Regions from separate parts of the Bradyrhizobium sp. CCBAU 051011 genome, predicted to be linked through region 2. Evidence: riboswitches for the same ligand, from Rfam matches in the RefSeq annotation. Region 2 holds a riboswitch; the other holds the start of a gene.
What was found. Region 2 has a riboswitch for cobalamin ahead of ACH79_RS40100 (energy-coupling factor ABC transporter permease). Riboswitches for the same ligand answer to the same signal wherever they lie in the genome.
Positions count from the first base shown of each region.

Region 1: linked by a shared signal. The riboswitch ahead of ACH79_RS24500 (DUF1636 domain-containing protein) and the one ahead of ACH79_RS40100 (energy-coupling factor ABC transporter permease) in region 2 are both predicted to bind cobalamin.

Region 1 covers NZ_CP022222.1:5,253,300-5,259,380, forward strand. Annotated here, with positions in the region: gene bluB (5,6-dimethylbenzimidazole synthase) at 1-9, opposite strand, end outside; gene ACH79_RS24495 (cobyrinate a,c-diamide synthase) at 9-1,337, opposite strand; cobalamin riboswitch at 1,655-1,845, shown strand; gene ACH79_RS24500 (DUF1636 domain-containing protein) at 1,955-2,404, shown strand; gene cobU (bifunctional adenosylcobinamide kinase/adenosylcobinamide-phosphate guanylyltransferase) at 2,401-2,919, shown strand; gene cobW (cobalamin biosynthesis protein CobW) at 2,940-3,953, shown strand; gene cobN (cobaltochelatase subunit CobN) at 3,968-6,081, shown strand, end outside.
Region 2 covers NZ_CP022222.1:8,519,138-8,525,218, forward strand. Annotated here, with positions in the region: gene cobF (precorrin-6A synthase (deacetylating)) at 1,076-1,825, opposite strand; gene ACH79_RS40100 (energy-coupling factor ABC transporter permease) at 1,877-2,554, opposite strand; cobalamin riboswitch at 2,591-2,809, opposite strand; gene ACH79_RS43485 (hypothetical protein) at 3,034-3,243, opposite strand; gene cobM (precorrin-4 C(11)-methyltransferase) at 3,243-4,025, opposite strand; gene ACH79_RS40110 (cobalamin biosynthesis protein) at 4,022-4,390, opposite strand; gene ACH79_RS40115 (bifunctional cobalt-precorrin-7 (C(5))-methyltransferase/cobalt-precorrin-6B (C(15))-methyltransferase) at 4,387-5,568, opposite strand; gene ACH79_RS40120 (cobalt-precorrin-6A reductase) at 5,567-6,081, shown strand, end outside.

The DNA of each region.
Region 1 (6,081 bases), 3.3 Mb from region 2:
GTCGGGCATCAGGATTCCGCGATGATGTGAAAGAAGCTGCCGGTCACCCGGCCACGGCGGCTTCCCGTGGGCGCGAATTCGCTGCCGTAAGCATCGGTGAGAAAGGCGAACGGCTCGTCCGAGCCATGAGCAGTGACGTCAGCATAATGGAATTCGTGTCCCTTCAGCGTCTTTCCCAGGGGACCGAGGCACCCAGAGGCTGCAAGGCGCGCTTCCCTGTAGCCGAGACGCATTTTCGGTTTGGAAAGGCTTGTTTGAACGCCGAGAAGTCCAGCCATCGGATAGGTCTTTCCCGCCGCGTCGGTCAGGGTCTCACCCAGGATCATGTAGCCGCCGCATTCGCCGTGAACGGGCTTGATAGCCGCGAAATGTCGCAGCCCCTCGAGAAAATTGCTCGCTGAGGCAATTTGCGCGGCATGAAGCTCCGGATATCCCCCTGGCAGCCAGCAAATATCGCAGTCGGCTGGCGGAGGCTCATCAGCAAGCGGAGAGAATGTTTGTATTTCCGCGCCGCTGTTGCGCCAGCCATCCAGGATATGGCGATATGTAAATGAAAACGCCTCGTCGTGAGCGATCGCGATGCGCTGTCCCGGTGGCTGCAGTGCTGGCGCGTGCGGGCCCGTCTGCGAGGGAAGAAACGCTTCCGCGCATCCGAAGAGCTCGTTCATCTGCACGTGTTGGGCCACGAACTCGGCCATTGCGTCCAGTTTGTTTTCCAGTTCCGGGGTTTCACCGGCCTGTACCAATCCCAAATGGCGCTCCGGCAGAGCGATGCCGTCGGATTTTGGCAAGCTGCCCAGGATGGGGATTGCAAGTTTGGTAATTCCATCACTTACCAGGCGAAGATGCCTTTCGCTGGCGACGCGGTTCAGAACGATGCCAGCAATTTTCACCCGTTCATCGAAGGTCATAAACCCCTTTACGATTGCGCCCGCGGATTGCGATTGCGCGCTGACATCGAGCACCAGCACAATGGGAAGGCCGAGCGCAGATGCCACGTCCGCAGATGAACCGCTGCGACCGGGTTGAACAGGAACGCCGTCGAACAAACCCATGGACGCTTCGCAGATCAGCAGATCGCTGTCCTTCGCAGCTTCGGCTGCAAGCTGTGCGATCAGGCCAGGTTTCATTGCCCAGCTATCGAGATTGACGCCAGGCCGGCCGGAAGCGGCACCATGAAACGCCGCATCGATATAGTCCGGTCCACATTTTGCGCCGGCCACGCGAATTCCACTTCTTCGGTAAGCACGGAGAAGTCCGATCGTCAAAGTAGTTTTGCCGCTGCCAGATCGGGGAGCAGCTATCATGAGACCGCGCGGGGGAGGGGCAGCAATCATTCTGCGCGCCGATTACCGAGCGCAAAAATCACCTGCGCGACGCTGCCTGCGACGGACGAATCTGCCTGCACTAAGGTCACAGATCCAATTTCCTCGAATCGATCTCTCGCCATCTGTTGATCAACTTAGGTTTGGCCCAAACGATCGCAGCGGTTTCGCCTTGCGGTCGATCCGCGCGTGAATCACATCCGCAAGTATTTGATTATACTTTAGAAAGGTTCGGCGGCTGCGTTGGGTATCAGGTTCTTTCTTGTCATGCGGTAACTGACGCAACTCCGCTGATGGGTCAACCGCCGTTGACCGGGGCATCTTCGGCGGTTAGCGTCATCGGCGATGGTCCTTCCCTAGGAAGGTGAAAAGGGAAGCCGGTGCGACAAACGTCAACGCCGGCGCTGCCCCCGCAACTGTAAGCGACGAGCCCGCGCCGGTGCCACTGGGAAATCCCGGGAAGGCGGCTACGGGCAGTGACTCGCGAGCCAGGAGACCTGCCATCACGAACTGTGCTTTGGAGGCGTCTGGGCGGGGTGCACCGGACGGGAGCGAGCCCGATGGCGCCGTTTGCCGTCGAGCGCGACCCAACAAAGCTCGCGGCCGCAAGGCCATGATACGAGCAACTGATGGATCGCGACAGCGCTACTAAGCCCGCCCGTCAAGCCTTGATCGAACAGCCGCAGGCCAACCTGCCTGACAGGCCCGTCGTCGTGAGTGTTTGCATCACCTGCAAGGCGGCGGACGGCGCTGCTGTGGTCGGCCCGGAGATGTACGCGGCTGTGCAGGCTGCGATCGGGAAGGACGCCAACATTGCCGTCCGCCCGGTGCAATGCCTTAGCGTTTGCAAGCGCCCAGCGACGGTCGCGGTCACGAGTCCCGACGGATATACATTCATGTTTGGCGATCTGCAGACCGAAAGCGGCGCTGCGGCGCTGGTATCATTCGTGCAATCCTACCAAAAATCCGATTTCGGTCTGGTCCCCTGGCGGGAACGTGCCGAGGTGCTGCGAAAGGGCATGGTGGCACGGGTACCTCCCATCCGTTGGTCACCGGACGACGGACGCGCACCGAAATGACGGATCTGGCCACTACCTTGGTGCTGGGTGGCGCCCGTTCCGGCAAATCTGCGTTTGCAGAATCGCTTGTAGGCGCCAGCGCGCTGGCGAAGGTCTATGTCGCGACGGCTACCGCCGGCGACGAGGAGATGAAGAGCCGGATTGCGTTGCACCGCGCCCGCCGTGGCGAGGGCTGGATCACCATTGAAGAGCCGCTAGCGCTGGTCGACGCGTTGACGCGCGAAGCCAGCCGCAATCGCGTCGTGCTGGTGGATTGTCTCACCTTGTGGCTGTCAAATCTGATGTTCGCTGGACGCAATCCAGACGTCGAAGCTCAGCGTTTGACGCGATTTCTCGGTGTCGCAAAGCATCCTGTCGTCTTTGTCTCGAACGAGGTCGGCCTTGGGCTGGTGCCGGAAACGCCGCTCGGCCGGACGTTTCGTGATGCGCAGGGGCGACTGAACCAGGTAGTCGCCGCCGCCGTTCCGCAAGTTGTGTTCATGGCAGCCGGACTTCCGCTCTGGCTCAAGCGCTAGTGGCTCAAGGAGAATGAAATATGTCGCGTGTTCCGGTTACCGTGCTGACTGGGTTTCTTGGCGCGGGCAAGACCACCTTGCTGCGCTCGCTGCTGACCCAGGCCGACGGACGCCGCATCGCCGTCGTCGTCAATGAATTCGGCGACGCTGGCTTCGACGGCGGCCTCGTGGAAGAATGCGCAGCGAACGCCTGCGCGCCGGGAGACGTCATCGAACTTACCAATGGCTGCATCTGCTGCACTGTGGCGGATGACTTCATTCCGACCATGGAACTGCTGTTGGGGCGCGACAAGCCGCTCGATGCCATTGTCATCGAGACTTCAGGGTTGGCGCTGCCGCAACCCTTGCTCAAGGCATTCGCATGGCCGGCGGTGAAAACGCGCGCCACGGTTGACGGTGTCGTTACAGTCGTCGATGCGCTTGCGCTGTCGGAAGGTCGGGTTACGCTCGATGAGGACGCAGTCGCAGACCAGCGTGCCGCAGACGAATCCATCGACCATGACGACCCGATCGAAGAGGTGTTTGAAGATCAATTGGCCTGTGCCGACCTGGTCGTGCTCTCGAAGAGCGACCTGGTATCGCCCATGGCGCTTACCGACATTGAAGCACGGTTGAAGGCTACGCTCCGCCCAGGAGTCAATGTTGTGCGGTCGATGGGCACATTGGCGCCCGCGGTGTTGATCGGAATGAACGCCGAGGCCGAGGAAGACGTGGCTGCCCGCGCTGGCCATCACGGCGAGGAAGAGGAACATTATCACGACGATTTCGACAGCATCGTCGTCAAGCCGTCGATCGCCCTCAGCGTCGACGAGATGCGTGCTCGGATCAGCGACGCGCTCGGTCTCGAAGGTGTGTTGCGCGTCAAGGGCCATGCGCGGGTTTCGGACAAGGTCGCGCCCGTGGTGGTGCAGGCTGTCGGGAGCCGCGTCGATCTGGTGTTCGGCCGGCCGGATGCGAAGCAGGCCGAGCGTCTCGTCGTGATCGGGCTAAAGGGATTTGACGGGACCGCCGTGCGGCGGGCGTTGGTGGAGTAATCCGCGAGAGTCAGATGCACCTCAAGCTCGACACCTCAGGCGGCATCGACGATGGCGATGTCGCGCGCGATCTCGGACAGGATAGTGCCGACATCGTTGTGCTGTCTGCGGCGGACAGCGATCTCGCCGCATTTGGCATCGCCTATGCAGGGATGCCGGACGGCTTTCCCACGGTGCGGCTGACCAATCTGTTGGCGTTGGGTCATCCTGCGTCGGTGGATGCCTTTGTCGAGCGTACGCTGAGCGAGGCAAGAATCGTTGTGCTGCGCATGCTGGGGGGCGAAAGCTACTGGCCGCACGGCGTTGAAAGCGTGCGGAGCGACGCATTGCGTCGAGGTTCGCTGTTCGCCTGTATTCCCGGCGAGATGGATTGGAATGCGTCGCTGGCCGCACGCGGGACACTTGATCGCGATAGCACGTACGCGCTATGGCGTTATTGCACCGAAGGCGGCGTCGAAAATGCCCAACTCGCGCTTCGCTTTGCTGCGCACCTGATCGGCAGAGGTGAAGCGCCGCCGCAGGCGCGGCCGATGCCTCCAGCGGGGTTCTGGTGCTTTGAACCGCCAAGTTCCGATCGCCCCAATGCAATCGTCGTGTTCTATCGCGCGCTAGTGGCGGGTGGCGATACCGCCGGCATCGACATGTTGCGCCAGTCGCTCAATGCGCGCGGGCTCAATTCGGTCTGCCTGTTCGTGACCAGCCTGAAAGACGGACGGTCAGGAGCGTTCTTGCAGACGGCGCTGGCCGCCTATCCGCCTGACATCATCATCAATGCGACGGCGTTTGCGACGGCGACCGCGAACGACGATACCGGCGTGCTGGCTGCATCAGGTTGCCCGATCCTGCAGGTGGCGCAGGCCGGTATATCCCGGGCCGGGTGGGAAGCTTCGACGCGGGGCCTGCCGCCACGGGATCTCGCCATGAATGTCGTGTTGCCCGAAGTCGATGGCCGCATCTTCGCGAACGTCATCGCTTTCAAGGAATGCGTTGAGAGCGTAGGCGAGTTTACGCCAACAGCGTTTCGCCCGCTTCAGGACCGGGTCGATGCAACGGCCGATCTGGCGCTGGCCTGGGTGCGGCTGCGCCGTAAAGCGCCGGCCGAACGCCGGGTAGCGCTGATCCTTGCCAACTATCCGAACCGCGATGGCCGGCTGGCCAACGGCGTCGGCCTGGATACGCCGCAAAGCCTGATCGACGTTCTCGATGCCTTGGGAAGGGCAGGGTACAATACCGCGGAAGCGCCTGTCGACGCGGATGCTATGATGCAACTGCTGCAGCAGGGGCCTACCAATGCGCTCGAGCAGCGCGCCACGCGCGCAAACGGCGTGACATGGTTGCTGGCGGACTATTACGCGGCTTTGGCGGCGTTGCCGGACACTGTAAGGCGCGCAGTTGAAGGGCGATGGGGTAGCGCCGAACAGGATCCGCATGTCGTCGATGGTGCGTTTCGCCTTGGCCTGCATCGCTTTGGCAACGTGATAGTCGGCGTTCAGCCGGCGCGCGGTTACAATATCGATTCGAAAAGCAGCTATCACGATCCGGATCTGACGCCGCCGCATCACTATCTCGTATTCTATTTGTGGATCAGGCGGGTATTCGACGCGCACGCGGTCGTTCATCTCGGCAAGCATGGCAATCTCGAATGGCTTCCGGGCAAGAGCACTGGTCTGTCGCAGGATTGCCTGCCGGAAGCCGTGCTGGGTCGGTTGCCGCATCTCTATCCGTTCATCGTCAACGACCCCGGAGAAGGTATCCAGGCCAAGCGCCGTGCCGGCGCCGTGATCGTCGATCACCTGACGCCGCCCATGACGCGTGCCGAGTTGCACGATGATCTGGCGCGGCTGGAGACGCTGGTCGATGAATTCGCGCTTGCCGCCGATCTCGATCCCAAGCGTGCCAATTCAATTGCGGAGGACATCCTGTCGCTGGCACGGGCCCAACGGTTGGATGCCGACGTAAATGTCACCCGGGACACCCCGACGGCGGAGGCGCTGCGTGCGCTCGATGCGCATTTGTGCGACCTCAAGGAGATGCAGATCCGCGACGGCCTGCATGTGTTCGGTCGCGCGCCTTCCGGGCCGCAACGTGACGACCTCCTGGTATCGATTGCCCGGCTGCCGCGCTCGGA
Region 2 (6,081 bases):
TTCCGGAGCTCCGTGGCAGTTGGCGAATGGTCTTGGGAATAGCATCACCCTCTGACTTCAGGGGTCCGAGATCAAGTGTAAGATCTCTAAGCGCGCGCTCGCCACAGTAAAGAAGCCCGATCCCTCTCGGCGGCCGCATTCGCTGAGTCGGAAACACTGCTTCGAAAGCGTACAACCTGACGCTACGTGCGATTCAAGTCTCACCTGAGGGGCCTCGCACGAATTTGTACGAACCTTCGGCTTACGATCTGCTCTTCGCTCGCTTTTTGTCCAGGAATTGTCGTCTCCTTTGGTAGTTGAACTCTGAGCCGCCGGCGCGACTCAGTTTCGCCACGCGCCATAACGCAGGCTTCGGAGCTGTTCCGCGAGTGCCGGATGCTTTGAGTTAATAGCAGGTGACTGCAAACGGCTTCACCCCGAGGCGTGAGCGGTGCGCTTTGATGCCGATCCGGAAGTCAACTCTTGCGTTTTGTGCTCCGCCAACGCATATACGCACCACGGTAGCGCGATGCGCTATCGCAGCCCTCCTTGGGCGTTTCCTCCCTAGACTTGGGCCGCTTGTTCATTACAAGCGGCCTCTTTTTCTCGGTCGCCGCTATGGCGACGCCCCGGCAATTCTTTCGGAAATTGGCTTGCGCAGGTTGGTTAGACGACCGCCACGCTCGCAACGAGTTGCTACCTTCGGCGCAAGCGCCATCCCCGTCGCTTTAACGAGAAGGGACGAGCACGGTCATGAGAAACTCGCCTTACGCGAGGCAACGCGCCTTCGTTGCAGGTCGGCGGCCCGTGAGGTGTTGAGTACGCATTCTTCTCCGGCCGTGATATCAGTCTTCGCGGTAAAGCCTCCGCGGGCGAATGTTAAAGATGTTTCTCGCATTGATAAGCGTCGGAGATATAGGGATGGAAATGGGAAGCCTTTCTTTGGTTGGTCCGGCATGCGGTAGTCGTCAATACTATCGAAGGAACGATCTCCCCTTCGGGCGCTCCGGCCGATCTCAGCGATCGGGCGCATTTGGAAGCCGTGCGAAGGCGCTTGCCGCGGGACGCCGCAATGCCAGCAGCCTTCGCACGAGTGCTACGACACGCGCTTGATGATGTAGCTATCCATGATCCAGCCATGCTTGGCGCGTGCTTCCTGTCGGGCGGCGACGATGATTGGCCCCACTTCTGCGAGCGCACCTGACATGGTGATTTGCGGGGGCATCCCGAGATAGGCGCCCCACCAGATATGTAGTCCGTTCGGATCGAGCCACTGGAACGCGGCGCCGCCATCGAGCATGACGACCACCGTGTCGGCGCCGGATGGCCAACCGCATTCGCGCAGCCGCCGTCCGGTGGTGACGAGAAAAGGCTCCCCAATGTCGTTCAGCGGCAGTGAATGTGCGGCGCAAAGCGCCTGGATCGACGTGATGCCCGGGACGACCTCGATTATCGGCAACGGATCAAGCCTTTGTGCGATCCGCAGGCTCGAGTCGTATAGCGAAGGATCGCCCCAGATCAGCAGGGCAACGCGCCCGTCATCACCGAGATGCGCCGCAATTGCCCGGGACCAGGTCACGGCGACGGCGTCGTGCCATTCCTCCACTCCCTTGCGGTAGCTCTCCTGCGCAGTATCGCGAACGGGCACGTCGAACTCAGCAACGCGCGTGCGGCTGTTCGTCAGGGCTTGCGCGCAAATCAGCCGGCGCAGGTCGGCGAGATCGGACTTCACCGGGCCCTTGCGCGGAATCAGCACCAAGTCAGCTGCATTGATCGCGCGGATCGCCCCAAGCGTGAGCTGCTCGGGATCGCCGCAGCCAATGCCTATCAGGGAGAGTGTCAGCATTACGTTATGAAACGGGGGCGGCCGCGGCTTGCGACCGCCCGCACGTCATCTTCAGGCGCCGTTGTGAAGCCGATAGGTAACAAGACCATCGGCAGTCACACCTCGCAGCGATTTCGCCAGTGCCAACACGGTCAGATCGGCCAGCGGTTCAATGACCACGACGAGCGCGTAAGAAGCGGCGAAAGACGCGATGGAGGCGAGGTTCTCGGCCGCAAAGCCCGCACCATACAGCGCCCAGAAGGCGACCCACCCTACGATGCCGGATTGATAGGCGGTTGAAAGCGCAAGTGCCTGCCGATATTGCAGGTCAACATAGGCGGTGTTGCGAGGAATGATCCGCCCGGCCAGCGCCTGGATCGCAAATAAGGGCACCAGCAGCGTCGTCACGTTCATACCATATTGCGGCAGGTCGGTCGGCACGAAGAACAGCCCCTGCAGCAGAAGACCAAGCGCCAACCCGAACGCGGCTGGCGCTGCGCCGAACAGGAGAAACAGCGTCGAGCCGAGAATGAAATGCACCTCCGAGACCCCGACCCTGAAATGCGGCAGGAGTTCGAAGAACGAGAAGACCAGGACCGTTGTTGCGACGGTGCGCACCGCCAGCGAAACAATTCCCTGCGCGCGCACGGTTTCGACCACGGGCTTGAAGGCGCAGCCGGCGGCAACGGCACCGGTTGCGCAACTCAGCACGAGCTTGGCGCCCGTAACGATACCTGGTTCGATATGCATGACTTAAGTCCCTTCTGCCGTCACACCCGACGGCGTTAGCGTTAAAAACTGCAGGGCCGGTCTCCTGGCTCGCGGTTCGAAACCGGTCCCCGGCCTTCCCAGGCCTGACGGCCAGTGGCGGATCGGAGCCCCTCACCGCTTACAGTCGCGGGGGCGGCCGGGCTTTGGGCGCCGCATTCAGGTCCGCCCTTCCCCGTTCCCAATTATGCTCTGGCGCTTTGCGCCGCTTCGAGCACCATGCCTGCTCTGTGTGCTCCTTCCGACGAGGAGACGTCAAGGGGCTCGCGAGATCGGGCGACAGCGTCATCATCGGGTCTCTCCCGCCAGCGTGCCGAAAAGAATGATCGGCGCCGTCGTTGCGGCGCCGGTTTGCGCTAGCTGCTCTGCGAGCTTCGCAATCGTGGTGCGGACAATCCGCTCCTCGGCGTGGCCAAGAGACTCGCAAATAGCGCCGGCGTGTCGGCAGCCACCGTGCTCGATCAGTTTTGCCGCGAGCGCCGGGAATGTGTCGCTTCCCCATATAAATAGGGTCGTTGATTCCGGATCGGCAATTGCCGCGCATCGATATAATCGGGCTCGCTCTTGAAGCACTGGACCTTCAGCCCGCGATCGCGATAGGCGCGCGCCAGCGTCAGCGTCGTCTTGCCGACCCCGGATGCAGGCGCGGAGATGACGAGGCTCGCCGTCATCACGAGCCTTCCGGAAAGCGAGGCGTCGGCCCGAGCGGCCGATAGCGGCGGTCATAGTCGACGGCATACAGGCGGCTCTCTCCGAAATCTTCCGAACCCAGTGTGCGGCCAACCAGAATAACGGCTGTGCGCTCGAGCTCGGTGCTTACAGCAGAGTCCAAGGTACCGAGCGTGGCGCGGACGATGCGCTGATCCGGCCAGCTTGCGCGCCAGACTATTGCAACCGGGCAGTCTCCTCCGTAGTGCGGCGTCAGCTCATCAATCACCGTGGAAAGCAGATGGATCGAGAGATGGATGGCGAGCACCGCACCGGTCGCGGCAAAGGTGGCGAGTTTCTCGCCTTGCGGCATCGCGCTCGCCCTGCCCGGCATCCGCGTCAGCACGACCGATTGCACAAGATCCGGTAGCGTGAGCTCGGCCTCGATCGCGGCCGCGGCGGCGGAAAAGGCCGGCACGCCCGGCGTGATTGAATAGGAGATTTGAAGCGCGCGCAGGCGGCGCAATTGCTCGCCCATCGCCGACCAGATCGAGAGATCCCCGGAATGTAGCCGCGCGACGTCCTTGCCCTCACGATGCGCGGTGACGATCTCCGACATGATGTCGTCGAGCGACAGCGGCGCGGTGTTCACGATCCGTGCATCCTTTGGGCAATGGGCAAGAACGCCCTCGGGTACGAGAGAGCCGGCATAGAGGCAGACCGCACAGGCGGCAATCAGATCGCGACCGCGCAAGGTGAGCAGATCAGCTGCTCCCGGTCCGGCACCGATGAAGTGCACCGTCATTCGGCGTCTCCTACCGCGATCGCTGCGGTCGCCGTCCGATCCTGCGAGACAGCCCGCGTCGAAACGAGGCGCGCACCACGGCCGGCGACCGCAAGCGCTGCGGCTTCGGCGACGGAGCCCGTACCGAACTTCGCCTTGATGGATTCTGACTGTGTGGGCGTGGCAATGCCGGCTAGGACATCGGCCGAAACAGGCCGGATCGGCACGGTGAGTTCGCGCGCCAGCAATTTGAGCGCGGCGGTTTCGGCCTTGTCGCTGACAGTTGCAACTGCCGCGAGACCTTCAGGACCGCCCGCGGCGGCGAGAGCTTCGCGCAGCGCAGCCAGTGTGACCTCCCGCTTGAACCCCAGACCTGCGACCTTCACTTGACTGCACTCCATTGCACGACCGGCCGCATCGCCTCCCAGGAGCGATAGCGGCCGAGGTGACCCGCATGCGCAATCTCAATTCGCATCAACTCGCCACCGTGGCGTTGATGAAGGTCCGAGAGTAGCGCCTCGGTCTCCAGCGTGACGGCATGCGCAACCACCCTTACTCTCGGCTCAATGCGCGACCACACCGCATCGAACATCCTAGCGTCGAGCCCTCCGCCGATGAAGACGGCTTGCGGTGTCTCAAGGCGTGAGAGGATATCAGGCGCTATTCCCTCGACGATGGCGATCCGATGCGTCAGACCGAAGGTTGCCGCGTTGCCGCGGATATTCGCTACGCGATTAGACCGCGCTTCGATGGCGATCGCCGTGCCACCACAGAGAGCCCATTCTACCGAGATCGAACCTGAACCGGCGCCAATGTCCCATAATCTGTCGCCGGATCTCGGCGCCAGCGACGAAAGCGCGAGCGCGCGCATCGGCCGCTTGGTGATCTGGCCGTCATGCACGAAGAGCGCGTCTGAAAGGCCGGAGCTGCGCGGAACGCCGTGCGGTCCATTGGTTTCCAGCGCAACTGCCACCGGCCCCGCGCCGCCATCTGCGGCGTAGCTGTCGGCCCGATATTGCGCCACGGATTCGCGGGGACCGCCGAGCGCGGTGAGCGTCCATAGCCGTGAATTGCCCCAGCCGCGCGCCGTCAACCATTTGGCCAGATCGCCGGGCGCCTTGCCGTCGCGCACGAGACAAATGATGCGCGCTCCATGTGTCAGATGCGGCACCAGGCGTTCGAATGGCGCCGCGTGGATTCCAAGACAGACGACAGATTCGAGCCGCCATCCGAGCCGCGCCGAGGCAAGCGAGAATGTCGAGAGCGCGGGATGCGCAATCCATTCGCTCTTGCTGAGCCGTTCCGCGAGACTGGCTCCTACGCCGTACCAGGACGGATCGCCCGAGGCGAGCACCACCGTCGGACGACCGCGGCAGGCCAGCACGCAATCTGTCTCGAACGGCGCCGCCCAGGGACGGCCGCGGTCGGAAATCCCTGCCAGCGCGAGATGCCGTTCGCCGCCAAACACCGTCTCGGCTTCCGCAAGCGCCTTTCGGCTTGCATCCGAGAGGCCGGCAAGGCCATCTTCGCCAATGCCGATGATCGTCAGCCAGGGATCATGCATGATGTGCGCCCTCATTCTGGGCGGAACAAGCGATGCCAATCTGCTCGCAGACGCTGTGGCGCGCGCGGGGTGTGATGCGATCTATTCCTATGGAGGTCGCACCCGCGCCCCCGTGAACCAGCCGCTGCCGACCCGCATCGGAGGGTTCGGCGGCGTGAATGGCCTTGCCGAGTTCATTCGGCGCGAGGAAATAACGCACCTTGTCGATGCAACCCATCCCTTCGCGGCCGAAATGAGCCGTAATGCGGTTGCAGCGTGCGAGATGACCGGAACACCGCTGATCGCGCTCGAGCGCGCGCCCTGGGCAAAAGGGACCGGCGACACCTGGATCGAGGCCGCGGATATCTCCTCCGCTACGGCAGCATTGCCGAACAATCGCGCGCGGGTATTTCTTGCGATCGGACGCCAGCACATCGCACCTTTCAGCGCCAGGCCGCAGCACGCCTACACTTTGCGGTTTGTCGATCCTCCCGATGGACCACTGCCGTTTCCGGACGTCGATGTCATCGTGTC